Regions from separate parts of the Zoogloea sp. JDB1 genome, predicted to be linked through region 1. Evidence: predicted binding sites of a transcription regulator. Region 1 holds the regulator's gene; each other region holds the start of a gene.
The links. Region 1 encodes FNR, which switches genes on or off when oxygen is low (the NO sensors DNR and NnrR bind a similar motif). Its sites were predicted from a motif close to TTGANCTAGNTCAA; they were not measured.
Positions count from the first base shown of each region.

Region 2: AC1PPK_RS01010 (cytochrome c oxidase subunit 3 family protein) is a predicted target of FNR. The motif match lies at 4,287-4,300, and genes of this name have one in related genera.
Region 3: AC1PPK_RS22000 (universal stress protein) is a predicted target of FNR. The motif match lies at 4,619-4,632, and genes of this name have one in related genera.
Region 4: ubiU (ubiquinone anaerobic biosynthesis protein UbiU) is a predicted target of FNR. The motif match lies at 4,447-4,460, and genes of this name have one in related genera.

Region 1 covers NZ_CM161496.1:5,043,007-5,050,161, forward strand. The annotation lists gene AC1PPK_RS22875 (sulfite exporter TauE/SafE family protein) at 1-501, opposite strand, end outside; gene hemN (oxygen-independent coproporphyrinogen III oxidase) at 614-2,008, opposite strand; gene fnr (fumarate/nitrate reduction transcriptional regulator Fnr) at 2,127-2,861, shown strand; gene AC1PPK_RS22890 (SirB2 family protein) at 2,881-3,267, opposite strand; gene AC1PPK_RS22895 (oxygen-binding di-iron domain-containing protein) at 3,339-4,079, opposite strand; gene AC1PPK_RS22900 (chemotaxis protein) at 4,087-4,710, opposite strand; tRNA gene AC1PPK_RS22905 (tRNA-His) at 4,871-4,946, opposite strand; tRNA gene AC1PPK_RS22910 (tRNA-Arg) at 4,994-5,067, opposite strand; tRNA gene AC1PPK_RS22915 (tRNA-Pro) at 5,095-5,171, opposite strand; gene AC1PPK_RS22920 (bifunctional acetate--CoA ligase family protein/GNAT family N-acetyltransferase) at 5,524-7,155, shown strand, end outside.
Region 2 covers NZ_CM161496.1:207,583-214,737, reverse strand. The annotation lists gene metH (methionine synthase) at 1-1,666, shown strand, start outside; gene AC1PPK_RS01025 (trimeric intracellular cation channel family protein) at 1,762-2,394, shown strand; gene AC1PPK_RS01020 (AAA family ATPase) at 2,599-3,396, opposite strand; gene AC1PPK_RS01015 (cytochrome C oxidase subunit IV family protein) at 3,393-3,665, opposite strand; gene AC1PPK_RS01010 (cytochrome c oxidase subunit 3 family protein) at 3,662-4,252, opposite strand; gene AC1PPK_RS01005 (diguanylate cyclase domain-containing protein) at 4,415-5,371, shown strand; gene AC1PPK_RS01000 (hypothetical protein) at 5,390-5,704, opposite strand; gene AC1PPK_RS00995 (AmpG family muropeptide MFS transporter) at 5,816-7,078, shown strand; gene AC1PPK_RS00990 (uracil-DNA glycosylase family protein) at 7,096-7,155, shown strand, end outside.
Region 3 covers NZ_CM161496.1:4,855,245-4,862,399, reverse strand. The annotation lists gene ccoO (cytochrome-c oxidase, cbb3-type subunit II) at 1-326, shown strand, start outside; gene AC1PPK_RS22030 (cbb3-type cytochrome oxidase subunit 3) at 355-546, shown strand; gene ccoP (cytochrome-c oxidase, cbb3-type subunit III) at 539-1,462, shown strand; gene ccoG (cytochrome c oxidase accessory protein CcoG) at 1,563-3,005, shown strand; gene AC1PPK_RS22015 (FixH family protein) at 3,018-3,554, shown strand; gene AC1PPK_RS22010 (DUF3149 domain-containing protein) at 3,568-3,708, shown strand; gene AC1PPK_RS22005 (hypothetical protein) at 3,759-4,001, shown strand; gene AC1PPK_RS22000 (universal stress protein) at 4,114-4,557, opposite strand; gene AC1PPK_RS21995 (PHA/PHB synthase family protein) at 4,739-6,472, shown strand; gene AC1PPK_RS21990 (DNA-deoxyinosine glycosylase) at 6,454-6,984, opposite strand; gene AC1PPK_RS21985 (HD domain-containing phosphohydrolase) at 7,089-7,155, shown strand, end outside.
Region 4 covers NZ_CM161496.1:1,457,407-1,464,561, reverse strand. The annotation lists gene AC1PPK_RS06430 (high affinity choline transporter 1) at 1-1,199, opposite strand, end outside; gene AC1PPK_RS06425 (EAL domain-containing protein) at 1,290-4,208, opposite strand; gene ubiU (ubiquinone anaerobic biosynthesis protein UbiU) at 4,521-5,534, shown strand; gene AC1PPK_RS06415 (U32 family peptidase) at 5,618-6,523, shown strand; gene ubiT (ubiquinone anaerobic biosynthesis accessory factor UbiT) at 6,543-7,013, shown strand; gene AC1PPK_RS06405 (VanZ family protein) at 7,122-7,155, shown strand, end outside.

The sequences.
Region 1 (7,155 bases):
GCCACGCTCCGCGGAGCCGGTCACCAAAGCCGTCGCCAACACACTGTACACCAGACCACAGGGTAGAAAGCCCCACAGCAGGCCCAAGGGAAAAGCCTGGCCCACGCTGCGCGCCGGCAGGAAACGCCGGGTCAGTGGCTGGATGCGCGCCCACAGCTTGTGACCAAGCCGCTCGACACCGGACAGGGCCCGCGTGAAACCGGTCAGGTAGAGCCCGAGCGCCACCAGCATCAGGTTGGCGGCCACATACAGGACCAGCTGGATAGGCAGGATGTTGTTGAACAACAGCCCTACCGTACCGATCGCCCCCATCGCTGCACCGGCCAGCGTGTAGCTGCTGATCCGCCCGACGTTGTAAGCCAGATGCAGAGGCCAGTCACTGCGCCGCTGGCCGGGCAACTGGACGGTCAGCGCACTGACGATACCACCGCACATACCGACACAGTGGGTGCCGCCGAGCAGGCCGATGAGGAAGACTGCGAAGTAGCCAGTTTCGGGCATGGAGATTCAACCTGGACAAACAAAAACGCCCCGTGGGCAACACGGGGCGCGTTCCAACACTTGGCTCGGCATTCTAGCCCGCCCACCTCGGAGCGGCCAGCCGGCCGGAAGTTCAGATCACCTTGGAGTAGCGAGTACGCTCCCGGTCGGCGCGCAGGTACTTGTCGAAGACCATCGCAATTGCCCGCACCAGCATGCGGCCGGCAGGCAGCACGGTGATCCACTGCTTGTCGATCTTCAGCAAGCCGCCCTTCTCCATCTCGCGCAAGTCGGCGAGTTCGGCGGCGAAATACTTGTTGAAGTCGATCAAGTGAGCGATCTCGATGGACTCGATGGACAGTTCGAAGTGGCACATCAGCGCCTGGATGATCGCCCGCCGCAGCAGGTCGTCCGGCGTCAGCTCGATGCCGCGCAGCACCGGCAGGCGGCCCGTGTCGATGATGTCGTAGTACTCATCGAGGGTCTTCACGTTCTGCGCGTAGGTCGGGCCGACCTTGCCGATGGCCGACACGCCGAAGGCCAGCAGATCGCACTCCGCATAGGTGGAGTAACCCTGGAAGTTGCGGTGCAGGCGTCCCTGGCGCTGGGCCGTGGTCAGCTCATCGTCCGGCTTGGCGAAGTGATCCATGCCGATGTACACATAGCCCGCCTCGGTCAGGCGGCGGATCGCCAGTTGCAGGATCTGCAGCTTGGTCTCGCCGGACGGCAGCTGCGCGTCGATGATGCGGCGCTGCGGCTTGAACAAGCTCGGCAGGTGCGCGTAGTTGTATATCGACAACCGATCCGGCGACAGCGCCAGGATCTGCTCGAGGGTACGGTTGAAGCTGATGACGTTCTGCTTGGGCAGGCCATAGATCAGGTCTACACTGACCGACTTGAAGCCATGGGCCCGCGCCGCGTCGATGACGAGCTTGGTTTCTTCCTCGCTCTGGATGCGGTTGACCGCCTTCTGCACGTCCGGATTGAAATCCTGGATGCCAACGCTCATGCGGTTGAAGCCGAGTTCGGCCAGCAACGCAACGGTGGCTTCGTCCACCTTGCGCGGGTCGACCTCAATGGAATACTCACCGTCCGGCACCAGCGTGAAGTGCTTGCGGACCATGCCCATCAGGCGGCGCAGTTCGTCGTGGGACAGGAAGGTCGGCGTGCCGCCGCCCAGGTGCAGTTGCAGCACTTCCCGCGACCCGTCGAGCTTGGCCGCCTGCATGTCCACTTCTTTTTCAAGATAATCCAGATACTTGGCGGAGCGACCGTGATCCTTGGTGATGATCTTGTTGCACGCGCAGTAGTAGCAGATCGTATTGCAGAAGGGGATGTGGAAGTATAATGAAAGCGGTTTGCCGATTCCGCCGACAGTACGTCTCCCGAGCCAATGCTCCAAGGCGTCGGAGTTGAAGGCTTCGACGAAGCGGTCAGCGGTCGGGTACGACGTATACCTCGGGCCATTCACATCAAATTTGCGAATGAGCTCGGGATCGAATATCAGGTCTTTTTGTGTCGTGTTCATGGTGCACTTCTGTTGGTTGCGCTGAACAATCGCAGAATCGATCCAAAACAGTATTGACGTGGATCAAAGGGCTCCAAACGTTGGTAAAACCATCCAGTTCAGGTGATTGCGCGTGCAGATGAAATCGGTGATTCCGGTGACGGTCGTGGACATCAAGGTCGCGTGTTCCCAGTGCAATCTGCGGGAATTGTGTCTTCCCTTCGGCCTCGACCCCAATGAGATCGACCAGCTCGACGAGCTCGTCGGCAGCCGCCGCAAGATCAAGCGGCAGCAGCACCTCTACCGCTCCGGCGACAACTTCGAGGCGATCTACGCGATTCGTGCCGGCTCGTTCAAGACCGACGTGATCCTTGAGGACGGCCGCGACCAGGTGACCGGCTTCCAGATGACCGGCGAAGTCCTGGGCCTCGACGGCATCAGCACCGAACACCATTCGTGCAACGCGATTGCGCTGGAAGACAGCGAAGTCTGCGTGATCCCCTTCAACCGGCTCGAAGAGCTGTCACGGACGGTGGAGAGCCTGCAGCACCAGTTCCACAAGATCATGAGCCGCGAGATCGTCCGCGACCATGGTGTGATGATGTTGCTCGGCTCAATGCGCGCAGAGGAGCGGCTGGCGGCCTTCCTGTTGAACATGTCCCAGCGCTTCACTGCACGGGGCTTCTCTCCGTCGGAATTCCACCTGCGCATGACCCGCGACGAGATCGGCTCCTACCTGGGCCTCAAACTCGAGACGGTATCCCGCGCCTTCTCCCGCTTCCAGGAAGAAGGCCTGGTCGCCGTCCAGCAGAAGCACATCCGCATTCTCGATACGCCGGGCCTGAAGCGCCTGCTCAACCACCACTCAGCCTGAGCACCGCCGGCGCCCGGCCTCACAGCCAGGCCAGCCAGCCGAGCGGATTCTTGCTGACCGCCACCGAGACGATCCACGACAGCGTCGCCAGCGCACCCACGTAAGCCGCGGCGCGCTGCACACGCGGTCGCGTCGCCTTCAGCGCGACACTCCCCAGCCCGATATAGACAAGCAAGCCCAGCACCTTGGCCGTCAACCAAGCGTGCACGAAGGGATATTGGGCGGCCATCCAGGCCAGGCCGAGCGCACTGGCCAGCAGGCAGGAATCGACGATATGGGGCAGCACCCGCGCCAGACGGGCCCGCAACAGCGGCGAGCCGCTCAACGACCACCAGCCCCGCAAGGCGAAGCCACAGCCGCTGAGCACCACGCAGGTGATGTGAAAATGTTTGAGAGCCAGATACATGCCGCGCCTCCATTGTTCCGCGGCAAAGCTCCGGCTGCCGGCGGGCCCCGCAAAAACGGGGCCGCAACACTTTAGCTGCGCAGCACGCCCACTTCCAGTGCGGCGAACCAGTTGATGAATCGCTGCACGTCGGCACCTTGGTAAATAGCCCCATGCTGCGGCACCAGCATATCGATCTCCAGGCGGGAGACGCGCTCGCACCAATCGCGCTTGGCCCGGTCCGAGCCCATCCAGCGCTTGTGAAAACCTTCCGCATGGCGGATGTGGCGGGAGAAGTCCTGCACATACAGCTCGTTATGATCCGCCGGCAACAGGGCTGCGCCGACATCGCCCGAGAACAGGATCTTGGCCTTCGGATCGTACAGATGGAAATTGCCCGACGAATGCAGGTAATGGGCCGGAATCGCCTGCAGCTCAAGACCATCGAGACGGATCGTCACGCCCGAATCGGGGATCGGTACGAAAGTCGAATCCTGCCCGCCGAAATGGGGCAGAAAACTCTGCCACAACCAGCTCGTATAACACTTCAGGTCGGGCTTGAACTCCAGCCACAAGGCCAGCGAGGAAATGATGTCCGGATCCTGGTGGGACGCGAAGATGCCCGCCAGGCGCGTCGGATCGCACTCCGCCGACAAGGCGGAGAACACCGACGGAAAGATCTCGATCCCACCCGGATCGCACAGCAGGGCCTCCTCCCCGTGAACGACCACATATTCATTGGTATCGATGATGTAACCAGGCTTGGTGGTATCCCGCGCGATCGCCAGCCAGCGGTGATCCTCGTCCTGGTAGATGCAATGGGCCTGCTTCATGGGTTTCCTAATCCTTTACGAGGCGTTCCTTGCCGAGAACTTCGAGGGATCGCTTGATCTGCGCGATCACCTCGGCAAAATCCGTCGAGACCTGCATCAATGCAGCACTGAAGCTGCCGCCATAGGCCGCCTCGATCTTCGCAGAACGAGCCAGCACACCACCCAGTTCGACCAATTGCTGGGTTTCCTCGACCGCCGCACGCAAGCGCAGATCGAGGGAACGCAAGCGCACCTGCTGCTCAGCAAGCCGCGTGGCACCACGCCTGCGAGCCTCCCGCGCACCCGGCACACCGTCACCGCTGAGCCTCAAGGCCTCCGCCAGAATCGCTGCAATACGCTGCTGCTGCACGACACCGGTGACACTCCCGACCGAACCGGAAGTCATTTCCCTCAGGGATGCCATGTGGCGGGTCAGATCCTGGGCGAAGCGCCGCAACTCATTGGACAGCACACCGAACCCGAGCGCAGCATTACCCGCCCGCTTGGCGAGAAAGATCGCATTGAGGGCCATCAGATTGATGCGGAAGGCCGTCGCCACGATGGCCTTGATCTCCTCATTGACCCGGACGATACGGGCAAGCTCGCCGGTCCGCGGAGCAATCCCGTGAAAATTCGGTTCTGGCGCATTCATGTGGACTCTCTGGAGCAGGCAGACTGTAGTGGCTGATTAACGGCGAAGATGCAATCGGCTTGAGCCATTCGATGCGGAAAAGACAGCACCGCCCCAACTTCACGCCGCCGGCGCCGTAAACGAGAAAACCCGCTGACGAATCAGCGGGTTTTCTTATACTTGGGGCGACATACCGGGATCGAACCGGTGACACCTGGAATCACAATCCAGTGCTCTACCAACTGAGCTAATGCCGCCACTGGCAATCGTCGATCGAAATCGCCGATTTGAAACTTCCAAAGAGCCTGCCCGACAGGAATCGAACCTGTAACCCCCGGCTTAGAAGGCCGGTGCTCTATCCAGTTGAGCTACGGGCAGTTCGCCGCGGGCACTCGGGTCAAGCTTTGGTCGGGGTGGAGAGATTCGAACTCCCGACATCTTGCTCCCAAAGCAAGCGCGCTACCGGACTGCGCTACACCCCGAGAGCCGCGAATAGTACACACCTATCGGAAGCTCGTCAAATAAAATTGGCACGAATTTTCATGTTCGACGAAATTCGTGCCTGCGGGACGCTCCGGGTCACGACACCTCACATCCTCGTGTCACACCCCGAACGCATGCCTTCCGGGTAAGCGTTGCATGCGCGCAACAAATTGAATTCACACAAATTGACCTAGATCACAGCTTTCGTTGTGCAACGCAATAAATCAGTAGGATTACCAATACCAGTATCCCCACCGCAGGGTAAAATCCGGCCCGGCCCCAGACGCCCCGAAGCCCCGTGGCAACGGCAACCCAATAGCCGCACGATTCGCACTCACCCGAGTACCCATCATGAACGAACAGCACTACCTCACGCCCCTCTTCGAGCCCCGCTCCGTGGCCATCATCGGCGCCAGCGAAAGAGAGCTGTCCCTCGGCAACATTCTCGTCCGCAACATGCTGGAGGCCAGCTTCAAGGGCAAGCTGTTCACCGTCAATCCCAAGTACGACCAAGTGCTGGGCGTCCCCTGTTACAAGAGCGTCGAGGACATCCCCCAGCGCCTTGACCTGGCCGTCATCACCACCAAGGCCGACCGCGTGCCGGCCATCGTCGACGCCTGTGGGCGTGCCGGCTGCAAATCCGTGGTAGTGCTGCCGTCGGGCTTCTCCGACGCCGGTCCGCGCGGCCGCATGCTCGAGAAGAACACCGTCGAAAACGCCCGGCGCCACCGCATCCGTCTGCTCGGCCCCAACTGTCTGGGCGTGCTGCGCCCCGAACTCGGCCTCAACGCCAGCTTCGCCCACGGCGGTGCCATCAAGGGCTCCATCGGCCTGATCTCCCAGTCCGGCGCCCTCTGTTCGGCGATCCTCGACTGGGCCCGGCCCAACAACGTCGGTTTTTCGTCGGTCGTATCCCTCGGTACCTCGGTGGACATCGACTTCGGCGAGGTTCTCGAATTCATGGTCTCGGACGCTCGCACCGAGAGCATTTTTCTATACGTAGAAGGCATCAAGGACGCGCGCCGCTTCGTCAGCGCGCTGCGCGCCGCGGCCCGCGTCAAGCCGGTGCTGCTGATCAAGGTCGGGCGTCATCCGGCCGGCTCCCACGCCGCACTTCTGCACTCCGGAGCCACGGTCGGCGAGGACGCGGTGTTCGATGCAGCACTGCGCCGCGCCGGTGTGATCCGCCTGTACAACATGGGCCAGCTGTTCGCTGCCGCCAACGCGCTGTTCTCCCACTTCCGCCCGCGCGGCAACCGCCTGGCCGTGATCACCAACGGCGGCGGCCCCGGCGTGATGGCCGCCGACCGCGCCGCCGACCTGCGCATTCCACTGGCCACCCTGTCCGACGGCACGGTCGCCAAGCTCAACGAGATCCTGCCGGCCAACTGGTCCCACTGCAATCCGGTGGACATCATCGGCGATGCTGACCCCGAGCGTTACAGCAAGACCCTCGACATCGTGCTGGCCGACGAGAACGTGGAAGGCGTGCTGACCATCCTGACCCCCCAGGCCATGGCCCGCCCCACCGAAGTCGCGCAAAAGGTCATCGAGATCGAACGGGCTGCCGACAAGCCGGTGTTCACCTGCTGGATGGGCGAGGAGCAAGTGCGTGAGGGGCGCAAGCTGTTCGAGACTGCCGGCATTCCCACCTTCCGCACGCCGGAACCGGCGGTGGAGCTGTTCGGTCACATCTCGGCTTACTACCGAAACCAGAAACTGCTGGTACAGACGCCGAGCTCCCTGTCCTCCGACCTCAACCCACCGTCGGTGGAAAGCGCCCGCCTGGTCATCGAAACGGCCCTGTCCGAGAGACGCAAGAACCTCAACGAAATGGAATCCAAGGCCCTGCTGGCGGCCTTCCGGATTCCCATCGCGCAGACCGTCGTCGCCCGCTCTGCCACCGAGGCGATGGTGCTAGCCGAAGAACTGGGCCTGCCGGTGGCCATGAAGATCGACTCGCCGTCGATCACCCACAAGGCC
Region 2 (7,155 bases), 820 kb from region 1:
CGAGGAAGTGCGTGCCAAGCTGGCCGCCGAGGGCAAGCCGCCGCTGTCCGTCATCGAAGGCCCGTTGATGGCCGGCATGAACGTGGTCGGCGACCTGTTCGGCGCCGGCAAGATGTTCCTGCCCCAGGTGGTCAAGTCGGCCCGCGTGATGAAGCAGGCCGTGGCCCACCTGATCCCCTACATCGAAGAGGAAAAGGCCCGTACCGGCGCTACCTCCAAGGGCAAGATCGTCATCGCCACCGTGAAGGGTGACGTGCACGACATCGGCAAGAACATCGTCGGCGTGGTGCTCGGCTGCAACGGCTATGACATCGTCGACCTGGGCGTGATGGTGCCCTGCGACAAGATCCTCGCCGCGGCGAAGGAGCACGGCGCCCAGGCCATCGGCCTGTCCGGCCTGATCACCCCGTCGCTGGAAGAGATGAGCCACGTGGCGTCCGAGATGAAGCGCCAGGGCTTCGATGTGCCGCTGTTGATCGGCGGCGCCACCACCAGCCGCGCCCACACCGCGATCAAGATCGCGCCGCACTACGACCAGCCGGTGATCTACGTGCCGGACGCGTCCCGTGCCGTCGGCGTGGTGACCAGCCTGCTGTCCGAGGTGCAGAGCGCCGGCTACGCGGCCGAAGTGGCCGCCGACTACGAGAAGATCCGCGCCCAGCACGCCGGCAAGAAGGGCGTCGCGATGGTCACGCTTGAGGAAGCCCGCGCCAATGCATTCAAGTGGAACGGTGATGCGACCTACGTGCCGCCGGTGCCGGCCCAGCTGGGCGTGCAGGCCTTCGACATCGACCTGTCCGAACTGGTGGATTACATCGACTGGGGCCCGTTCTTCCAGACCTGGGACCTGGCCGGCAGCTACCCGAAGATCCTCCACGACGACATCGTCGGCGAGACCGCCCGCGAGCTGAAGTCCGACGCCGAAGTGATGCTGGCCCGCATGGTTGCCGAGCAGGACACCAACCCGTGGGTCAAGGCCCGCGCGGTGGTCGGCCTGTTCCCCGCCAACGCGGTCGGCGACGACATCGAGATCTATGCCGACGAGTCCCGCAGCGAAGTGTTGATGAGCTGGCACGGCCTGCGCCAGCAGCACGAACGCCCGGCCGGCAAGCCCAACTACTGTCTGGCCGACTTCGTGGCCGGCAAGGACAGCGGCGTGGCCGACTACGTGGGCGCCTTCGCGGTGACCGCCGGCCTCGGCATCGAGGGCCGCCTGGCCGCCTACGAGCGCACCCACGACGACTACCACGCGATCATGCTGAAGGCCTTGGCCGACCGCTTCGCCGAGGCCGCCGCCGAATGGCTGCACGCCAAGGTGCGCAAGGAACTGTGGGCCTACGCGCCGGCCGAGACGCTGAGCTGCGACGAGCTGATCAAGGAAGCCTACCGCGGCATCCGTCCGGCGCCGGGCTATCCGGCCTGCCCGGACCACACCGTCAAGGGTGACTTGTTCAAGCTCCTCGACGCCCCGGCCAACACCGGCATGGGCCTCACCGAGAGCTTTGCGATGACGCCGGCGGCGGCGGTCAGCGGCTTCTACTTCGCGCACCCGGACAGCCATTACTTCGCGGTCAGCAAGATCGGCCAGGATCAGCTGGAAGACTGGGCTGCGCGTACCGGCATGACGGTGGACGAAGCCCGCAAGTGGCTGGCCCCGCTGCTGTAATACGCGGGCCGCGCAAAACGGTCTAACTTGGAGGGCGGCTGCGGTCGCCCTCCGTGCTTTTCAGGGGGCGCCGGTACAAGCGCCCAGCTTCCGCCATGAAGATCGAACTACTCCTCACCGCCATCGAAATCGCCGCGACCATCGCCTTTGCGCTGTCGGGCCTCATCGAGGCCACGCGCAAGCGTATGGACGTCGTCGGGGTGTTCTCGGTGACCTTCGTCAGCGCCTTCGGTGGCGGCACGCTGCGCGACATTCTGCTCGACCGCCGCCCGCTGTTCTGGGTGCAGCACCAGGAATACGTGTGGCTGGTGCTCGGGATGACGCTGATCACGCCCCTGCTGCTGCGCGCACGGCGCCTGCAGTTGACCGACACCCTGATGGAGGCCGCCGATGCCTGCGGGCTGGGCCTGTTCGCCATTTCCGGCGCGTCGGTGGCGCTGGCGGCGGGCATGCCAGGCATCGTCGCGGTGCTGATGGGGGCCATCACCGCGGTGTTCGGCGGGGTGCTGCGCGACGTGCTGTGCAACGAGATCCCGAAGGTCTTCCACGACCACCGGCCGTACACAATGTGTGCCTTCATCGGCTGTGGCCTGTTCCTCGGCCTGCAGGCGCTGGACGTGGCGCCGCAGCTGTCCACGCTGACCAGCATCTGCACCATCACCGGCCTGCGTCTGCTGGCTGTCGGCCGGGGCTGGCGTATTCCTGCCTGGCCGCCGCAGAAGGGCTAGCCGGCGCGCCCTCGCCGCAAGCCCGGCCGCTGCAGGCGCAAGCCGGAATGTCTGGCCGGCGTCACGCGGCGCCTTGCGGGCAGGGAAAAACGGTTTGCCTCCGAGCTGCCGCGGCTTGCGCGTCGGCCGGGAAGGCTTGCGGGCAAGGGCGCGGGCCGTGCCGGCGCGGGGTAATCCCTTGCCGGCGAGCCCGCGCGTGGGGGATCAGCGTCCGAAAGTGGCTTTGACGACTTCGAGCAGCGCGTCTGCCACGTCCTCGTCGTCGGTGAGGCTCTCCACCAGCGCCGAGCGGCAGGCTTCCACCGGGTCGAGGCCTACCTTGACCAACTTGGCGGCATAGACCAGCAGGCGCGTGGACACGACTTCTTCCAGGTCCACGTCCTTCAGGCTGCGCAGGCGCTGGGCGATGGACACCAACTGGCGGGCCAGCAGCGGGTCGCAGGCGGTCTCGCCGATAAGGATGGTCTCTTCGCGGCTGGCCGCCGGGAAGTCGAAGCGCAGGCTGACGAAGCGCTGGCGCGTGGATGGCTTGAGGCCCTTGAGGAAGTTCTGGTAGCCCGGGTTGTAGGACATCACCAGCATGAAGCGCTCCGGCGCGTGCAGCACTTCGCCGGTGCGCTCGATCGGCAGCGTGCGGCGGTCGTCGGCCAGCGGGTGGATGACCACCGTGGTGTCGCGGCGGGCTTCCACCACTTCGTCCAGGTAGCAGATGCCGCCCTCGCGCACCGCACGGGTCAGTGGGCCGTCGCACCACACCGTTTGCCCGTCACCGAGCAGGTGGCGGCCGACCAGGTCGGCGGCGGTGAGGTCGTCGTGGCAGGCCACGGTGTACAGCGGCAGGCCCAGGCGAGCCGCCATGTGGGCGACGAAGCGGGTCTTGCCGACACCGGTGGGGCCCTTGATGAGCAGCGGCAGGCGGTTCTTCCAGGCCTGCTCGAAGACCGTGATCTCGTTGCCGGCGGCTTCGTAGAAGGGGGCGTCGGTGGGTAGCGGTGCGTTCATTTGAGGGCGATCCAGTAGGCGATGGCAATCAGCGCCGAGACAAGCAGCAGCCAGCCGAGCAGCAAGCCGCGCCAGAAGAATTTGACCCCGCGCAGGCCCATGAAGTCGAGCACCACGAGGCGGCCCTTGATGAAGCAGATGGCCAGCAGCGCAGCCATCGCCAGCGGGCCGGCGAGCCCGAAGCGGGCTCCGAACTCGCCGATGCCCAGCGTCGCCAGCGTGGCGAGCATCAGCACGACCCAAGCGGTGTTGAGATGGCGGGTGTTCATCGCATTACATAGACGAGGGGGAAGAGGACGATCCACACCAGATCCACCATGTGCCAGTAGGCCGCGCCGCTCTCTATGCCGTTCATGTCGGCCGGGCCGTAGGCGCCCTGGCGGGTCTTCACCCACAGGGCGGCGAGGATCACCAGGCCGAGGATCACGTGCATGAAGTGGAAGAAGGTCAGCGACAGGTAGAACATGTAGAAGGTGTTTGTGGACAGGTTGATGCCGGCGCTGAACTTGTCGGCGTATTCGAAACCCTTCACCACCAGGAAGCCGCCGCCGCAGGCGATGCCGGCCAGCAGCCAGCGTGCGCCGGTGGCCGGGCGGCTGCGTCCGACCGCTTCGACGGCCCGTGCCACGCACCAGCTGGCGGTGATCAGCAACACGGTGTTGACGGCGCCGGCTTCGCGGTCCAGCGTCTTCTGCATCTCGTTGAACAGCTCGACGTTGTGCGCGCGACCAAAGGCGTAAGCGGCGAAGAACACGCCGAAGGCGAGCAGCTCGGCGAGGATGAAGAACCAGATCGCCAGATCGCCCGGCGGCGCGGCGGCCGGGGTGGTGCGGGAAGTGTCGGGGGCGATGTCCATGCCGGCAGTGTCGTCCTGCCCGAGGGGCAAAACCTTGATCTGTCCCAAGTTCCGGATCAGCTTGTTAAGTGGTGTGTATGAAGGCCGATTTCTCCCACGGACTGCGCTACTATTACTTTCGATATAAAGAAATCGAGAGAGTGCACGATGCGGATTCTGCTGGTGGATGATTCGCGCGCGGTGTCTGCCGTGATGGCTGCCCGCCTTACCCTTCTTGGTCACGAGGTGACGCAGGCCGAGAATGGCGAGCAGGGGGTTGAGCGTTTTTGTTGCTGTCCGCCGGATCTGGTGTTGATGGACGTGGAAATGCCGGTGATGAACGGCTTCGTCGCGGCTGAGCGGATCCGTGCGCTGGAGGCCAAGCAGGACTGGGCGTGGACGCCGATCATCTTCCTCACTGCATCCGACACTCCAGAGAACCTGGTCACGGCCATCGAGGCCGGCGGTGACGATTTCATCGCCAAGACGGTGCCCGAGGCGGTGCTGCAAGCCAAGATGAAGGCGATGGCGCGTATCGCCGGTCTGCGCAAGCAGCTCTTCGAGGCCAACCACAAGCTGGAGGCCCTGGCCCACCAAGACGGCCTGACCGGCATTTACAACCGCCGCTACATGGACTTGCGTCTGGATCACCAGTGGGACGAGGCCCAGCTGTGCGGCGCACCTTTCGGCCTTCTGCTGATCGATGTAGACAACTTCAAGCGCTACAACGACCACTATGGCCACCAGGCCGGTGACGATTGCCTGCGGGCCATTGCCGCCGCCATGGCTGGTGTCGTCGAGCGCACCATCGCCAATGAGCTGAGCCGGGATGCCTTCGTTGCCCGCTACGGTGGGGAAGAATTTGCGGTGCTGCTGCCCCGTTGCGCCGAGACGGATTACCTGGATGTCGCCGAGCAACTGCTCGAGGCCGTGCGGCAACTGGAGATCCCCCATACGCTCAATGCCGATTGGGGCATCGTGACGCTGTCGGTGGGTGGTGCTTATGTGGAGCGGGCGGAAGGCCGCCTGGCTCTGCTGTTCCGTAATGCCGATGCCAATCTCTACCAGGCCAAGCGGGATGGGCGCAATCGCGCCGAGGTGTGTGCCGCCGCCGAAGCAGCCCTGACGACAGGAAGCTAGAGAGCCTGAGCGGAGCCCTCAGCCGACCAGGAAGGCCGGCACATCCACACGCACGGCCGGTCGGTTGAGGGCCACGCCGACGCAGGCCGCGAAGCGCCGCGCCCAGTCGCCTCCCTGGGCAAAGCGCGCCTCCCCGGCATACTTTGCGACGTTGAGGATCACATCGAGGATCAGCACCTTGCCCATCGGGTTGCTGGGTGTGCATTCCAGCGCCTCGAACTCTTCCTGCAGCCAGGCCCGTGCGGCGTCGCCGGTGAGCCCGCTTGTCTCGTCGGCGTGCACGGTGAATTCGTATTCCCGGTCGGCCCGCAACACGACGCTGACCTGATGCATGCTGCCTCCTGTGGTTCTTCTTTCTTGTATGCCTGCATTTTTCGGCGCCGGATCGTCGGAAGCAAGTAACCGATTGTTATCATTCGCCTTCGTTCCGAGCGCTGTCCCCCAATGACCGAATCCCCCTGGCGTGCCCTCGCCAACCGCCGCATGCTGATCTGCGTGCTGACCGGCTTCTCTTCCGGCTTGCCGCTGTACCTGCTGCTCAACCTGATCCCGGCCTGGCTGAAGACCGAGGGCCTGTCCCTGAAAGCCATCGGCGCCTTCGCGCTGATCCAGTTTCCCTACACCTGGAAGTTCGTCTGGTCGCCTTTCCTCGACCGCTACGCCTTGCCGCTGCTCGGCCGGCGGCGGGGCTGGATGGGGGCGACCCAAGTGCTGCTGCTGGCGGCCATCGCCTGGCTCGGCACGCTGTCGCCGACGGGCAACCTCGGCCTGGTGATCGGGCTGACGGCGCTGATCGCCTTCCTGTCGGCGACCCAGGACATCGTGCTCGATGCCTACCGGCGCGAACTGCTGCCGGAGATCGAGCTGGGCATCGGTAATGCGATCCACGTCAATGCGTACAAGCTGGCCGGCCTAGTACCGGGTTCCTTGTCGCTGGTGCTGGCGGATCACCTGCCGTGGGCCGAGGTCTTCCTGGTGACGGCGCTGTTCATGCTGCCGGGCCTGGCGATGACGCTGCTGGTGAAGGAGCCGGCGACGGCCAGCGGAGCGCCGCGCACGCTGCGCGACGCGGTGGTGGAGCCGTTCCGGGAGTTCTTCGGCCGCCATGGCGTGCGTTCCGCGCTGGTGGTGCTGGCCTTCATCTTCCTCTACAAGCTTGGCGATTCCCTGTGTACCGCGCTGGCGACGCCCTTCTACCTGGACATGGGCTTCTCGAAGACCGAGATCGGCCTGGTGGCGAAGAATGCCGGTCTTTGGCCGAGCGTGATCGGCGGCCTGCTGGGCGGGCTGTGGATGGTCAAGCTGGGCATCAATCGCGCGCTGTGGGTCTTTGGCTTCGTCCAGTGGCTGGCGATCTACGGCTTCGCGTGGCTGGCCTGGCTTGGTCCGGCGGAGGCCGATGCCAGCCGCCTGGGCGTGCTGGCGGTGGTCATCGGCCTGGAGGCGCTGGCGGTCGGGCTCGGTACGACGGCCTTCGTCGCCTACATGGCGCGCACCACTCATCCGGCCTATACGGCGACCCAGCTGGCCTTGTTCACCAGTCTGATGGCGGTGCCGCGGACCTTTATCAACGCGTCCGCCGGCTGGCTGGTGGAAAGCCTGGGCTGGTTCGATTTCTTCATGCTGTGTGGCGTGCTGGCGGTGCCCGGCATGCTGCTGTTGTTCAAGGTGGCGCCGTGGCGCGAAGCCCGCGTCGCGACCGCCTGATTCTTTTCGTTCCTGATATGACGCCTCTCGAATCCGCCGCCCGCACCCTGTGCGAGATCCTCGACCCGATGCGCTTT
Region 3 (7,155 bases), 190 kb from region 1:
TCCACCTGCTGAACCCGCGCGACGTCGTCCCCGAGTCCAACATGCCGGCCTTCCCGTGGCTTGACCGCCCGGCGAAGATCGATGACATCGAGGCCAAGATGAACGCGCTGCGCAAGGTTGGCGTTCCTTACACCGATGAGGAAATTCAGGGTGCCCGCAAGGCGCTGGAAGGCAAGACCGAGTTGGAGGCCGTGATTGCTTACCTGCAAGGTCTCGGCACCGCGCTGAATGCCGGCAAGCCGGCTGCTCCGGCCGTCGCGGCTGCTGCGCCTGCACCGGCTGAGGCAGTTGCCGCTCCGGCCCCCGCGGCTCCGGAAAAACAGTAATCCAATTCGGAGAACGCAGGAGCACATCGTGGATATCAATGACGCACGTACGGTCGTAACCGTCTTGGGCTTTGTATGTTTCATCTGTATCAGCCTGTGGGCGTACAGCGGTCGTGCACGAAAGGGATTCGACGAGGCTGCGCTCCTGCCGTTCGGCGAGGACGACTTGCCGCCCTCTGATTCGGGGCGGCAAACCAAGGAAGGAAATAAAAATGGCTGACTTCGTTAGCGGTTTCTGGAACGCCTGGGTGATGGTGCTGGTGTTCCTGAGCATCGGGTTCTGCGTGTTCGTGCTGATTTCCAACACGACCAAGCGGACCTCGGGCCCGGTCGGCCTGCACGATCACGTGTGGGACGAGACTTTGCAGGAGTACAACAATCCGCTGCCGCGTTGGTGGATGTACATGTTCTGGATCACGATCATCTTCGCGATCACCTACCTGACTCTCTACCCGGGCTTCGGCAACAATCAGGGCAAGCTGGGTTGGTCTTCGGCCGGTCAGTGGGAAGCGGAACAGAAGGCTGCGGCCGAGAAGTATGGCCCGATCTTCGCCAAGTATCGTGGCATGGACCTCAATGCCGTGGCTGCCGACAAGGAAGCCAACGCCATGGGCCATCGCATGTTCCTGACCTATTGTGCCCAGTGTCACGGTGCTGATGCCAAGGGTGCTAAGGGCTTCCCGAACCTGACCGACAATGACTGGCTGTATGGCGGTGAGCCGGAAACCATCAAGACCACCATTCTGGAAGGCCGTCAGGGCATGATGCCCCCGTTCGGCCCGGCGCTTGGTGCTGACGGTGTCAAGGATGTGGCCAACTACGTGCGTTCCCTGTCCGGTCTGGCCAATGACTCCCTGCGCGCCCAGCGCGGTAAGGAGATCTTCACCCAGAACTGCGTCGCATGTCATGGTCCGGAAGGCAAGGGCACCCCGGCAGTCGGCGCTCCGAACCTGACCGACAAGACCTGGCTGTATGGCTCGTCCGAAGCCACGATCATCGAGACCGTGACCCATGGACGTACCAACCGCATGCCGGCCTGGAAGGACTTCCTCGGTGAGGACAAGGTGCATCTGCTCGCCGGCTATGTGCTGAGCCTTTCCAAGAATGCCACGGCTCCGGCCGAAGAGAAGAAATAAGCTTTTGGCGAGATGCGACATTGCTCGCTATCAAGAACTCCCCGGGCTGGTCCCGGGGTGTTTTTGTGTTCAAATATAAGAATATTTTGATATTGCGATCATGAGCCAGCCAGACCCCCAGACTGCCAAGAAGACCAGCCCTTCGACCGCGCCGCAGGCCGCTGAAGTCGAGGACACCCTCTACGCGGTCCGCCAGAAGGTCTACCCCCGTGCGGTGACGGGCCGTTTCGCCACCTGGCGGTGGATTCTGGTGTGGGCGACGCAGATTCTGTTCTATGGGCTGTGCTGGCTGCCGTGGAACGAGCGGCAGGCCGTGCTGCTGGACGTGGTACAGCGCAAGTTCTACATCTTTGGGTGGATCTTCTGGCCGCAGGACGTGTTCTTCCTGGCGATCCTGCTCATCATCAGCGCGTATTCGCTGTTCTTCTTCACGGCGGTGGCGGGGCGGCTGTGGTGCGGCTATTCGTGCCCGCAGACCGTCTATACCGAGATCTTCATGTGGATCGAGGAGAAGATCGAAGGCAATCGCGCCCAACGCATGAAGCTGGACCAGTCCCCGCTGAGCGCCCGCAAGCTGGCGATCAAGGGCGCCAAGTTCGGCACCTGGGGGCTGCTGGCGCTGTGGACGGGCTTCACGCTGGTCGGCTACTTCACGCCGATCCACGAACTGCTCAATGAGGCGGCGACATTCAGCTTCGGCCCGTGGGAGCTGTTCTGGATCTTCTTCTACGGCGGCTTCACCTACCTGTTTGCCGGCGTGATGCGCGAACAGGTCTGCAAGTACATGTGCCCGTATGCCCGCTTCCAGGGCGTGATGTTCGACCCGGACACGCTGGTGATCACCTACGACCCCGAGCGGGGCGAACCGCGTGGCGCGCGGCGCAAGGGTGTCGAGCCGAAGACGGTGGGCAAGGGCGACTGCGTCGATTGCGGCATCTGCGTGCAGGTCTGCCCGACCGGCATCGACATCCGCAATGGCATGCAGTACGAGTGCATCGGCTGCGCGGCGTGTATCGACGCCTGCGATCAGGTGATGGACAAGATGAATTATCCCAAGGGGCTGATCCGCTACACCACCGAGAACGCGATGAAGCGGCACTGGGGCAGGAAGGAGATCGTCGGGCATGTGATGCGCCCGCGGATCCTGATCTACGCCGGGGTGCTGGTGGCGATCTGCACGGCCTTCGTGTGGGGCCTGGCGACGCGCTCGACGCTGCGGGTCGATGTGATCAAGGACCGCTCGACGCTGAGCCGGGAGATCGAAGGCGGCCTGATTGCCAACGTGTACAATCTGCAGGTGATGAACATGACCGAGAAGCCGCGGCGCTTTGCCCTGTCGGCGAGCGGTCTGGACGGGGTGAAGCTGAGTCCGGCCGGGCCGATCGAGCTGGATGCGGCGGAGCTGAAGTCGGTCACCATCGAAGTGGCGGCGCCGCCCGAGTCGGGCAAGCCCGGCTCCAACACCGTGTATATCGAGGTGAAGGCGCTGGACGATGAAACTGTGGCGGTACGGGAGAAGTCGGTGTTCCTGATACCGCAGTAAAGAAGTTGAGATATGAATCAAAGAGCAATGGCCCCGAATCAGGTTTCTTCCACTCCTTGGTACAAGGAGCACTGGACCTGGTTGTTGATGCTGATGCCGGTGACAGCAATCATCGGTGGCAGCATAACCATGTGGCTGGCTGTGACGTCCTTCGACGGCATGGTGGCAGACGATTACTATAAACAAGGTCTGGCGATCAATCAGACGCTGGCAAGGGCGAATGCGGCGGCCAATCTGGGCTTGAAGGCCGAAGTCCGATTCACCGCGGATGGGCTGTCGGTGGCACTCCAGGCCAAGCCGGGGGTTGAGTTGCCAGCCAAGTTGATAGTGACGCTGGCCCATCCGACCCGTGGTGGTCTGGACCAACAGCTCGTCATGGAACGCAGTGACGGTGCTTATCACGGACGTCTCCAGAATGAACTGGTGAGCGCCCACTGGAAGGTGTTGATAGAAGATGAGTCCCGCAGCTGGAGGCTGTCAGGGGCCGCATTCCTCCCCACAGAGACGGAGATCCGGATCGATTCAGCGGATCTGAAACCTGTTGATTGACATGGAGGAAGTCATGGCCTGGAAGGAATTGTTCGGTAGCGACATCGGTCTGCTGAGCTTGTTCACGATTGGGTTCGTCATTGTGATGGCTGGGTATCTGTATCGTTTTGCCCAGCGGCACATCGCAGAAGACGAACGACATTCTCATTCCTAGCTGACTGACGCGGGCCCCTTGGGGCCCGCATTTATTTTGGGAGCTTGAGCATGCTGAAACTGATCCAGGTTCTATGGCCCTCATTCTTGGTTGCGGGTGTGGCCGAGATCATCTTCTTCACCGTGGTCAATCCGCAGGAGTTGTACCTGTTGGGTGAGCCGGTGCACTTTTCCGCTATCGCCACATACTCGATCGGTTTCTTCGGTTTTTGGCTCGTTTGTGCTGCATCCAGCCTCAGTACGCTGTTTTTCCAGCAGACGGCGGCGGAAATCAACAACACGGAGTCCGACTGATTCGGCGGATTGCCGTGCTCCGGACTATTGGTACTTGCAAGGTAAAAGGGCCTCGCGGTTTCTGCGAGGCCCTTTCTTTTGATACGTGCTGCGGCTGTCCGTGCTTCGGAATTCAGCGATAAACCAGCACAGGGACCTTGCTGTGGGTCAGTACCTTCTGGGTTTCGCTGCCCAGCAGCAGGCCGCTCAGGCCGCGCCGGCCGTGAGATGCCATGAATATAAGGTCGCACCCGTTGCGCTCGGTGGCTTCGATGATGGCTTCATAGGGAATCTCGCTGACTAGGGTGTCGCCGCTCGATTCGACGCCGGCATCTTCCGCGCGGGCGCGGGCGCGGGACAGGATTGCTTCCGCTTCCGCAGCGGCGGCGCGACTGAACTGTTCGGGGGTGGTCGGGTCTATCAGGGCGCCTTCGCCATAGATAGGCATCGGAAAATCCGGCTGTGCATAAAAGAAGGTGAGTCGTGCCCCGGCTTCCTTGGCGAAGCTGATGGCCCTGGCCACGGTGGAGTCGGAGAGTTCGGACCCATCGGTTGGGACCAGAATGTTCTTGAACATGGTGTCGATCCTGTCGGGAACTGGGTGTCCCATTATAAAGCGCAGTCTGTTCGGGGGCGGCTTGACGAATATCAACGGTCCGTTGTCCAGTCAGGCTCACGATTTCAACAGCACAGGAACTTGCCGATTCGGTACATGATGCCGGAATCCAATTGATTTCGCATGAAAGGAGTTGTGACTCATGCCCCGCCGTGAACCCGCACCACCGCTTGATCTCGCGCGCAAGTCGCTGAGGCGACTGCATGATTCGGTCGAGTCTTCAATTGATCCGCTCGGCATGGCCGCTCCCTTGGTGCATGCGCAGCTTGCGTGGCTTGCCCATCCCCAGGAGCTGGCCGAGGCGGTGACTCGCGTCTCAGGAAGCCTATGGGCCCTGCAATGGCACAGCTGGCGCAAGTTGCTTGGCCTGCCCAGTGAAGATCCGCTCCGACCCCATGAAGATGACAACCGTTTCGCCGACGCGGTCTGGGCCGAATCCCCGACCTGGGATCTGGTGAAGGAGTGGTATCTGGTCATGACCCACCATGTCCAGGATATGCTGTATGACACCCCGGGGCTGTCGCAGAAGGAGCGCCGCCGGGCTGCCTTCTGGTGGCGGAAATGGCTCAATGCCGTGGCACCCTCGAATTTCTTCTGGATGAACCCGGTGGCGATGCGGCTAGCCGTGGAGACCAAGGGTGAGAGCCTGGCGCGGGGCTTCCGGAACTTTCTCGACGACATGGAAGCCGGCAACATCCGGATGACCGACCCCAGCGATTTTACCGTTGGCCAGAACCTGGCGACCACGCCGGGCAAGGTGGTGTTCCGCAACCGCTTGCTGGAGGTTCTGCATTACACGCCGACAAAGGCGCAGGTGTACAGGACGCCCATCGTGATCGTTACGCCGTGGATCAACAAGTTCTACATCCTGGACCTGAACCCCAGGAAAAGCATGGTCCGCTACCTGCTGGATCAGGGCTTCGATGTTTTCATCACCAGTTGGAAGAATCCGGGGCCGGAGATGCGGGATGTCAGCTTCGACGATTACCTGCTCGAAGGTGTGCAGGCCCTCATCGATACGGCGCGTGGGGTGACCGGTGCGCCAAAGGTACATGCGGTTGGTTACTGCATCGGCGGTACGGCATTGAGTACCTACATGGCCTGGGCCAATCGCCATTTCGCGCCGGAAGATGTGCCGGTGTCCCACTGGACGCTGCTTACCACATTGGTCGATTTCCACAAACCGGGCGATATCGAAGTCTTCATCGACGAAGGCAGCATCCGCTTCATCACCCAGAACATGGAGCGCAAGGGCTACCTGGACGGTGCCGAGATGGCTTCGGCATTCCGCTTGCTGCGTTCCAACAGCCTGATCTGGCACTACGTCGTGCATGGCTGGCTATATGGTGAAACGCCACCGCCTTTCGACGTTCTGTACTGGAACATGGACACCACGCGCATGCCCTTCACGATGCATGCCTGGTATCTACGGGAGCTCTACCTGCACAATCGCCTGATCGACAAGGATAGCCTCACGGTTGCAGGAGAACCCATTGATCTGGGGGCGATCACCCAGCCCGTCTATGCAGTGTCGGCGGAGGATGACCATATTGCGCCGTGGAAGCAGACTTTCCGCGCGATGAATTACGTGGGCGGCGTGAAGCGCTTTGTCCTGTCGAGCTCCGGGCACATCCTCGGCATTGTCAATCCACCCGTCAAGCCGCCCAAGCGCAAGTTCTGGGTTGGACAGGCCCGGCGTACCGATACGGCGGAAGGTTGGTACGAACAAGCCGAGGAGAGCAGCGGTAGTTGGTGGGAAGACTGGATGGCCTGGCTGAAGCCCCAGTGTGGCGAGTTGGTCGATGCACGGCCCGTGGAGACCAAGGCCTATCCAGCACTTGCCGACGCCCCGGGGACTTACGTGCTGGAGCACTGAGTCGGCGGTTCAGAAGCAGCAAGCACGCTTCGCCAGGCCTCCAGACGCCTGGCGAAGCTGAATGCGGCGTTGGCCGGACTGGTCGACGGCAGGCGTTCGTAGGCCAGTTGGTGGGCCGTCAGCGATTTCAACACGTGGCGTCGAAAGCTGGTCTCCGCCATGGCACCATTGAAGAAGATCCGTGTGATATGCGGATGCGCCGCCAGGAACCCTGGGAAGTCGTTGGGGACGATGGTTCCGACATCAATACGCGTGTCGAGACTGCCTTCCCGCTCACAGCACTGCAGTACATCCCACAGTGCAATGCCCGCAGATTCCAGGCGGCGCAGTCGCGCGGCGTAGGGTAGGGCGGGATAGGCCCCTACCAGTTCGCCCAGGATGGGCCAGAATAGATTACGAGGGTGTGCATAGTATTGCCCGGCGCGAAGAGATGCCTCTCCAGGCATGCTGCCAAGGATCAAGGTATGGGCCAGAGGGGTGGCAACTGGTGGAAAACTGTAAATCAGGGCCATGACGGTTCAGGCGGTGCTTGCAGCGGTGGGCGACAGATGCTGGAATAATCCCCTGTATCCGTGGGGAAGAAGACAGGTCGTCCGAAATGGTTCTGGAGTTTGCAATGAAACAGCGTGCCCACGTGCTGGTGGTGGATGATCAGGCCGATAATCTGTTGATTCTCGAGGACG
Region 4 (7,155 bases), 2.1 Mb from region 1:
GACACCAGCGTTATCTGGTAGGCGTTCTCGACCATCTTGAAGATGCTGGCCTTGGAGTACATCGCATAGAAGGTCACCAGCACGGTGAAGCTGAAAGTCACCACACGCATCCAGAACAGCAGCTTGCGGTCGGTGAGATGCGGCAGCGCCGGCTTGAGGATGTTCTCGGTGAAGGTCACCGACGGCGCCAGCAGGGTGGCCGACGCGCAGCTCTTGATCGCCGACAGCAGCGCACCGAAGAACATGATCTGGGCCACCAGCGGGGCCTTGCTCAGTACCAGCTCGGGCAGAATCATCTGGGAATCGGACGAAATCAGGCGCGCCACCATGTCGGGCGAGATCAGCGTCGCCGAGTAGGCCAGGAACATCGGCACAAAGGCGAACACGAAATACAGGCTGCCGCCAAGCACCGACCCCCACACTGCGATCTTCTCGGACTTGGCCGACTGCACGCGCTGGAACACGTCCTGCTGCGGGATCGAGCCGAACATCATGGTCACCGCGGCGGCAAAGAAGGCGATCATTTCTTTCGGGTCAGCCGGGGGCAGGAAGGCGAACTTGCCTTCGCCCAGGGCGTGATTGACGACCGCCCCGACGCCCCCGGCCATGCTGCTGACCTCGCCACCGATCCACAGCATGCCGATGACGATGATGATCATCTGCAGGAAATCGGTGATCGCCACCGCCCACATGCCACCGAACAGTGTATAGATGAGGATCGTGCCGGAACCAATCCACATGCCGGCCAGGCGGCTCACCTCCCCGCCCGACACCACGTTGAAAACCAGCCCGAGGGCGGTGATCTGGGCGCCCACCCAGCCGAGGTAGGAGATCACGATGGCCAGCGTGGTCAGCACCTCCGCGGTCCGCCCGTAGCGCCGCTTGTAGAAATCGCCGATGGTCAGCAGATTCATGCGGTACAGCGGTGCCGCGAAGAATAGCCCGACCAGGATCAGGCACAGGGATGAGCCGAAGGGATCGGCGACCACGCCATGCAGGCCTTCATTGAGAAAGGTCGCCGGAATGCCGAGCACCGTCTCCGAGCCGAACCAGGTGGCGAACACCGTGGCGGTGACCATGTAGAAGGGCAGATGACGGCCCGCGACGGCGAAGTCCTTGGTGTTGTGGACCCGCGTGGCAGCGATGAGGCCGATGGCCACAGAGATCAGCCAGTAGGCGATGACGAACCAGAACAGCATCGGGAAAAATGGAAAAAGCGTTGGCGAATCCGCGGATTATAGGGACGAGCGGGGTCCGCGGGGGAGCCACGAAGGCGTAGCTTTTCCGCCTTATGCCAAACGCTCGGCGAAGCGTTCCGCCGGCTCCGCCTTGCCGAAGTGCCAGCCCTGCAGCGAATCGCAACCCAGATCGAGCAGCGTGTCGGCCATCGCTGCGCTCTCGACACCTTCCGCCACCAGGCCAAGACCCAGGTTGTGGCCGAGCCCGACGATGGCCGCGACGATCGCCCTATCTTCCGGCCCGGCATTGATCGCCCGCACGAAGGACTGGTCGATCTTCAGCTTGTCGAGGGGGAAGCGCCGCAGGTAAGCCAGGCTCGAGTAGCCGGTGCCGAAATCGTCGATGGCGATCGACAGGCCCAACGCCTTCAGCTCGGCGAGCTGGTGGGCGGCCTGCTCCACATCGGCCATCACCATGCTCTCGGTGACCTCGAGGGTCAGCAGTTCGGGCGGCACGCCGTGGCGCGCCAGCGCCGCCGCCACGGTGGCGACGAAATCGGCACGGCGGAACTGCAGCGGCGAGATATTGGCCGCCACCGGCACCATGCGGCGCCCCTCCGCCCGCCAGGCCGCCAGCTGGCGGCACAAGGTGTCGAGCACCCACGCGCCGATGGGCAGGATCAGCCCGCTCTCCTCGGCCAACGGAATGAAGCGAGCCGGCGGTACGTTGCCGAGTTCCGGGTGGGTCCACCGCAGCAGGGCTTCGGCGGCGATCAACCGGCCGTCGACTGCCACCACCGGCTGGTAGTTCAGCGCCAGCTCGCCACGCTCCAGCGCCCGGCGCAGCGCGTGCTCGATGGACAAGCGCTCGCTGGTCGCGGTGGCCATGCTCTCGGTGAAGAACTGCACGCCGTTGCGCCCCTCTTCCTTGGCCTTGTACATCGCCATGTCGGCCCGGTCGAGCAGGATCTCCGCATCCTCGCCGTGATCCGGATAGATCGCCACGCCGACACTGGTGGACAGGCTGAACTCACATCCGGCCAGGCGGAAAGGTTCATCCAGGGCCGCCAGCAGGCGCTCCCCCGAGGCCTGGAGATCCGCGGGGCCGCCCTGCTCGGGCACCACCACGACGAACTCGTCGCCACCGTGGCGCAGCACGCACTCCCCTTCACGCAGCACCGAGGTCAAGCGCTGGGCGACCTCCACCAGCAACTGGTCGCCGACGTGATGGCCGAGGGTGTCGTTGATATTCTTGAAGCGGTCGAGATCCAGGAAGCACAGCCCGATCCGCCGCCCATCCCGCCTCGCTTCCTCCACAGCGTGCGCCATGGTCGGCTGCAGCGCAGCCCGCGATGGCAGGCCGGTGAGGAAATCGTGGTTGGCCAGAAAACGGATGCGCGCCTCATCGGCCTTGCGCCGGCTGATGTCGGAGAACACCCCGACGTAGTGGAAGGCCGGACCATCGGGGGCCCGCACGACGCTGATCGACATGTCAGCGGGGAAGCTCTCGCCGCTGGCCCGGCGTATCCACACCTCGCCCTGCCACAGGCCGTCCTGCAGCGCCACGGCGCGGATGCGGCTGGCGAAGCCGCGCGGATGCACCTGCGGATCGAACAGCACCAGGGGCCTTCCGCGCACATCCTGCCCGGCAATGCCGGTGAGCGCGGTGAAGGCCCGGTTGGTCATCACCACCCGCCGTTCGGGATCGATGATGACGATGCCTTCCGAATTGTTCTCGAAGACCTTCGCCGCCAGCCGCAGCGTCTCGTCGCGACGGTAATTGCGGAGGGCGATGCCGATGTCGGTGCTCATCTCGTCGAGCAGAGCCACCGTCTGCGCGTCGAAAAAGTGCTTCTCGGCCTTGCACAGCACCAGCGCCCCGTCCGGCCCGCCGCAGTCACGGATCGGAAACAGGGCGAAGGAACCGGCCGCCTTGTCGCGCCCAAGGCCGTCCGGCCACGCCTCCACCACACCGGGCAGAGCCGGGTCATTGACGATCAGCACCTCGGCCGGAACACGGTGCGTGGGCAGACAGCCCAGATCCGTACCACCGTCGCGGCACTTGCCGTACATGGCCACCGGCCTGAGGACACCGCCCTCGATCTCAGGGAAGCCGATCCAGGCCAGGTCCAGCTCACCGAATTCGACCGCGATACGGCATACCTGGGGCAACAGCGCATCCGCATCACGGGCATGCACGATCGCCTTGTTGGTCACCGACAAGGCGTGGTGCAGGCGCTGCAGGCGCTCGATGTCACGGTTGCGGGCACGCAGCGCAGACAGGGTTTCGTCGAGGGTTTCGGCCAGTTCCCCGAGTTCGTCCCGGCGCACCACCGGCATGCGGATCTCGGCATCCTCGCCGCCGGGTGCACGGCGGCGCCCTAGGGCCGCACGGATGGCCTCGGCCGGACGCAGCACGTAGCGGGACAGCAACAGATAGATCAGGCCCGCCACCAGGCTCAGCACCGCCCCCAGCCCGACGGACAGGTGCAGCGCCGTTTCCTCGGCGGCCTGCCACAGGCTGCCCGCATCGAGGCGCAGGAACAGTACGCCGTCGTCCAGGCGGCCGCTATCGCCCCCTGCGCCGAGCAACGGCACCGGTTCCAACACATCCAGGCTGCGGCGGCTCGAATCCAGCACCCGCACGCCGTGACGGGACGCCTGCACACTGCCGAGACTGGCCTCCAGCGCCCGGTCGGGCAGCGCCGTCAACGGCAGATCTATCCAGTCGTGGTCACTGGCGGCGATGACGCGGCCCGGCTCACCCGCCGCCAGCACCAGGCGCTGCACGTCCCGCGCAGCCCCCAACGCCGACACGAGCCGGCGCAGATCGGCGGAATCCCGGGCGGTCTCTGCTGCTGCATGGACAGCCGACACAGTCGCCTCGGCACGCTGCTCGACGAGGATCTGGAAGCGCTCCACGATCCCCGAGTACAGAACGCCGACCAGCAACCCCATCCCCATCGCCCACAGGGCCAGCAGGGGTCCGAGCAGACGCCAGCGCAGGGACAGGAAACGGGCGCCGCTCATCGGCGCATGCCCTTCGACATGAACATCATGCAGGGCGGCAGCCCCCGGCGATGGGCTCGCAGGCGATCAACAACAGGAAGCGACAACGCGACACGGGCACGGACGAAGTCATAAGCCAAACCGATAACTTTCCTCTCAGGCAAGTATGCGCCGGCGTTCAAAAAATGCCCATGTTCCGAAACCGCCCGACACATTTGGCAAATGGCCGCCCCCGCTTCGGCCTCGACCCGGCGCCCCGTTGACCGCGGTCAAGGTCTGCGCGCCGGGGCGCGCCTATAGTCCGCCGGCGTCATTTTTCGCCGCCCGGAACCCATGACTCCCCCGCATCCGATCGAACTGGTCTGCCCCGCCGGCAGCTTGCCCGCCCTCAAGACCGCCATCGACAACGGCGCCGACTGCGTCTATCTCGGCTTCAAGGACGCCACCAACGCCCGCAACTTCACCGGCCTCAACTTCGACGACAAGTCGATGGCCGACGGCGTGCGCTACGCCCATGACCGTGGCCGCAAGGTGCTGCTGGCCCTCAACACCTACCCGCAGACCGACAACTGGTCCAGCTGGACCCGCGCCATCGACCGCGCCGCCGCCTGCGGCATCGACGCGCTGATCCTCGCCGACCCGGGCCTGATGGCATACGCCCGCAAGACCCACCCACAGCTGCGCCTGCACCTTTCGGTGCAAGGCTCGGCCACCAGCTACGACGCCATCAATTTCTACTACGAACGTTTCGGTATTTCGCGCGCGGTGCTGCCGCGGGTGCTGTCGCTGGCTCAGGTCGAGCACGTGATCGCCAACACCCCGGTGGAGATCGAGGTTTTCGGCTTCGGCGGGCTGTGCGTGATGGTCGAGGGGCGCTGCGCGCTGTCGGCCTATGCCACCGGCGAATCCCCCAACTGCAACGGCGCCTGCTCGCCGGGCAAGCATGTGCGCTGGGAGCAGACCCCGAAGGGCATGGAAACCCGCCTAAACGGCATCCTCATCGACCGCTTCGCCGACGGCGAGCGAGCCGGCTACCCGACCCTCTGCAAGGGCCGCTTCGACGTGAATGGCGAGACCTACTACGCCATCGAGGAACCCACCAGCCTCAACACCCTGGAACTGTTGCCCGAGTTGGCCCGCGTCGGCGTGCGCGCGATCAAGATCGAAGGCCGCCAGCGCAGCCCCGCCTACGTCACCCAGGTTACTAAGGTATGGCGCGCCGCCATCGACCGCCTGCAAACCGACACCGCCCCCTTCCGCGTCGAGGCCGCCTGGATGGCCGAACTCAACAAGGTGTCCGAAGGGCAGAGCCACACCCTCGGCGCCTACTACCGTCCCTGGAAGTAAGCCCCCAAAACCTGCCGTTCCGCATCGGGCCCCGGGAAGGGGCCAACGAAACCCCGGGCGGCCCTTCGTCTTACTGGAATGCGATGAAACTCGCCCTCGGTCCCCTGCTCTACTACTGGCCCCGCCAAGCCACGCTCGCCTTCTACGCCGACATGGCCGACGCACCGCTGGATGTCGTCTATCTCGGCGAGACGGTGTGCTCCCGCCGCCACGAACTGCGCCTCAGCGACTGGCTCGAAGTAGCCGAAATCCTCGCCGCCGCCGGCAAGGAAGTCGTGCTGTCCAGCCAGGTGCTGGTGGAATCCGAATCCGACCTCAAGACCCTGCGCCGCATCGTCACCAACGGCCGCTTCCGTGTCGAGGCCAACGACATGGGCGCGGTGCGCCTGCTCACCGGCGGCGACGCGCCGGTGGCCGACTGGATCGCCGGCCCGACGCTGAACATCTTCAACCCAGCAACCCTGGGCATGTTCGCCGAACTTGGCGCCAGCCGCTGGGTCGCCCCGCCGGAGATGTCCCGCCAGCAGATCGCCCAACTGCGCGGCGGCCTCGGCCAGCCGATGGAAGTCGAAATCTTCGCCCACGGCCGCCTGCCGCTGGCCTTCTCGGCGCGCTGCTTCACCGCCCGCCACTACAACCTGCAGAAGGACACCTGCGAGTTCCGCTGCCTGCAGTTCGCCGACGGCATTCCGCTGAAGACCCGCGAAGGCGAACCCTTCCTGACCCTCAACGGCATCCAGACCCAGTCCGCCCACGTACACACCCTGCTCGGCGACCTGCCTGCCGTGCAGGCCGACGGCCTCGACATCCTGCGCATCAGCCCCCAGGGCGAGCACACCGCCGAGGTCATCGACCTGTTCCGCCAGGCCCTGGCCGGTGCGCTGCCCCCCGCCGAGGCCCTGCGCAACGCCCGCCCGCTACTGCCGGATGCCCCGTGCAACGGCTTCTGGCACGGCCGGCCGGGCGTCGAACAACTCGTCACCGCCTGATCTTCCGGAGCGCCCGACCATGAAACTGCCCGCCTTCACCCTGCCCAAACCGATTGCCAGCATCGGCGCCCGCCTGCCCCAGCTGCCGCCGACGCTGGCGCTGGTCGGCGGCCTCAACCTGACCCTCGACCGCATCCTGCCGCGCGACACGCTGGAGCCCCTGACCGGCAAGCGCCTGCTGCTGAAGGTCACCGACGCCGGCCTGGCGCTGCGCTTCACCTTCACAGCGCGGGGCTTCCGCCCGCTGTTCGACCCGCGCCAGCCGGATCTGACCATTTCCGCCACCACCCGCGACTACCTGGCCCTCGCCCTGCGCGAGGAAGACCCGGACACCCTGTTCTTCAGCCGCCGCCTGCTGATGGAAGGCGAGACAGACCTCGGCCTGCTGGTCAAGAACACCCTCGACGCGGTGGACTGGGATGCGCTACTGGCACGCCTCGCGGCCTTCCGCCCCGGCTTCGGCAAGCGCACTCCGGCCCAGCCGGCCTGAGGCGGCCGCGGCGGGCGGCCCAGCATCCCGGCCATCCCCCGGGGTCCGCCGCCCCAAACCCCTGTCCGCGGCTAGAATGAAGCCTGACGCGCTTCTCCAGCCAGCCCGATGCCTTCGCCACGCCACAGTTCTCCGCTCGCCG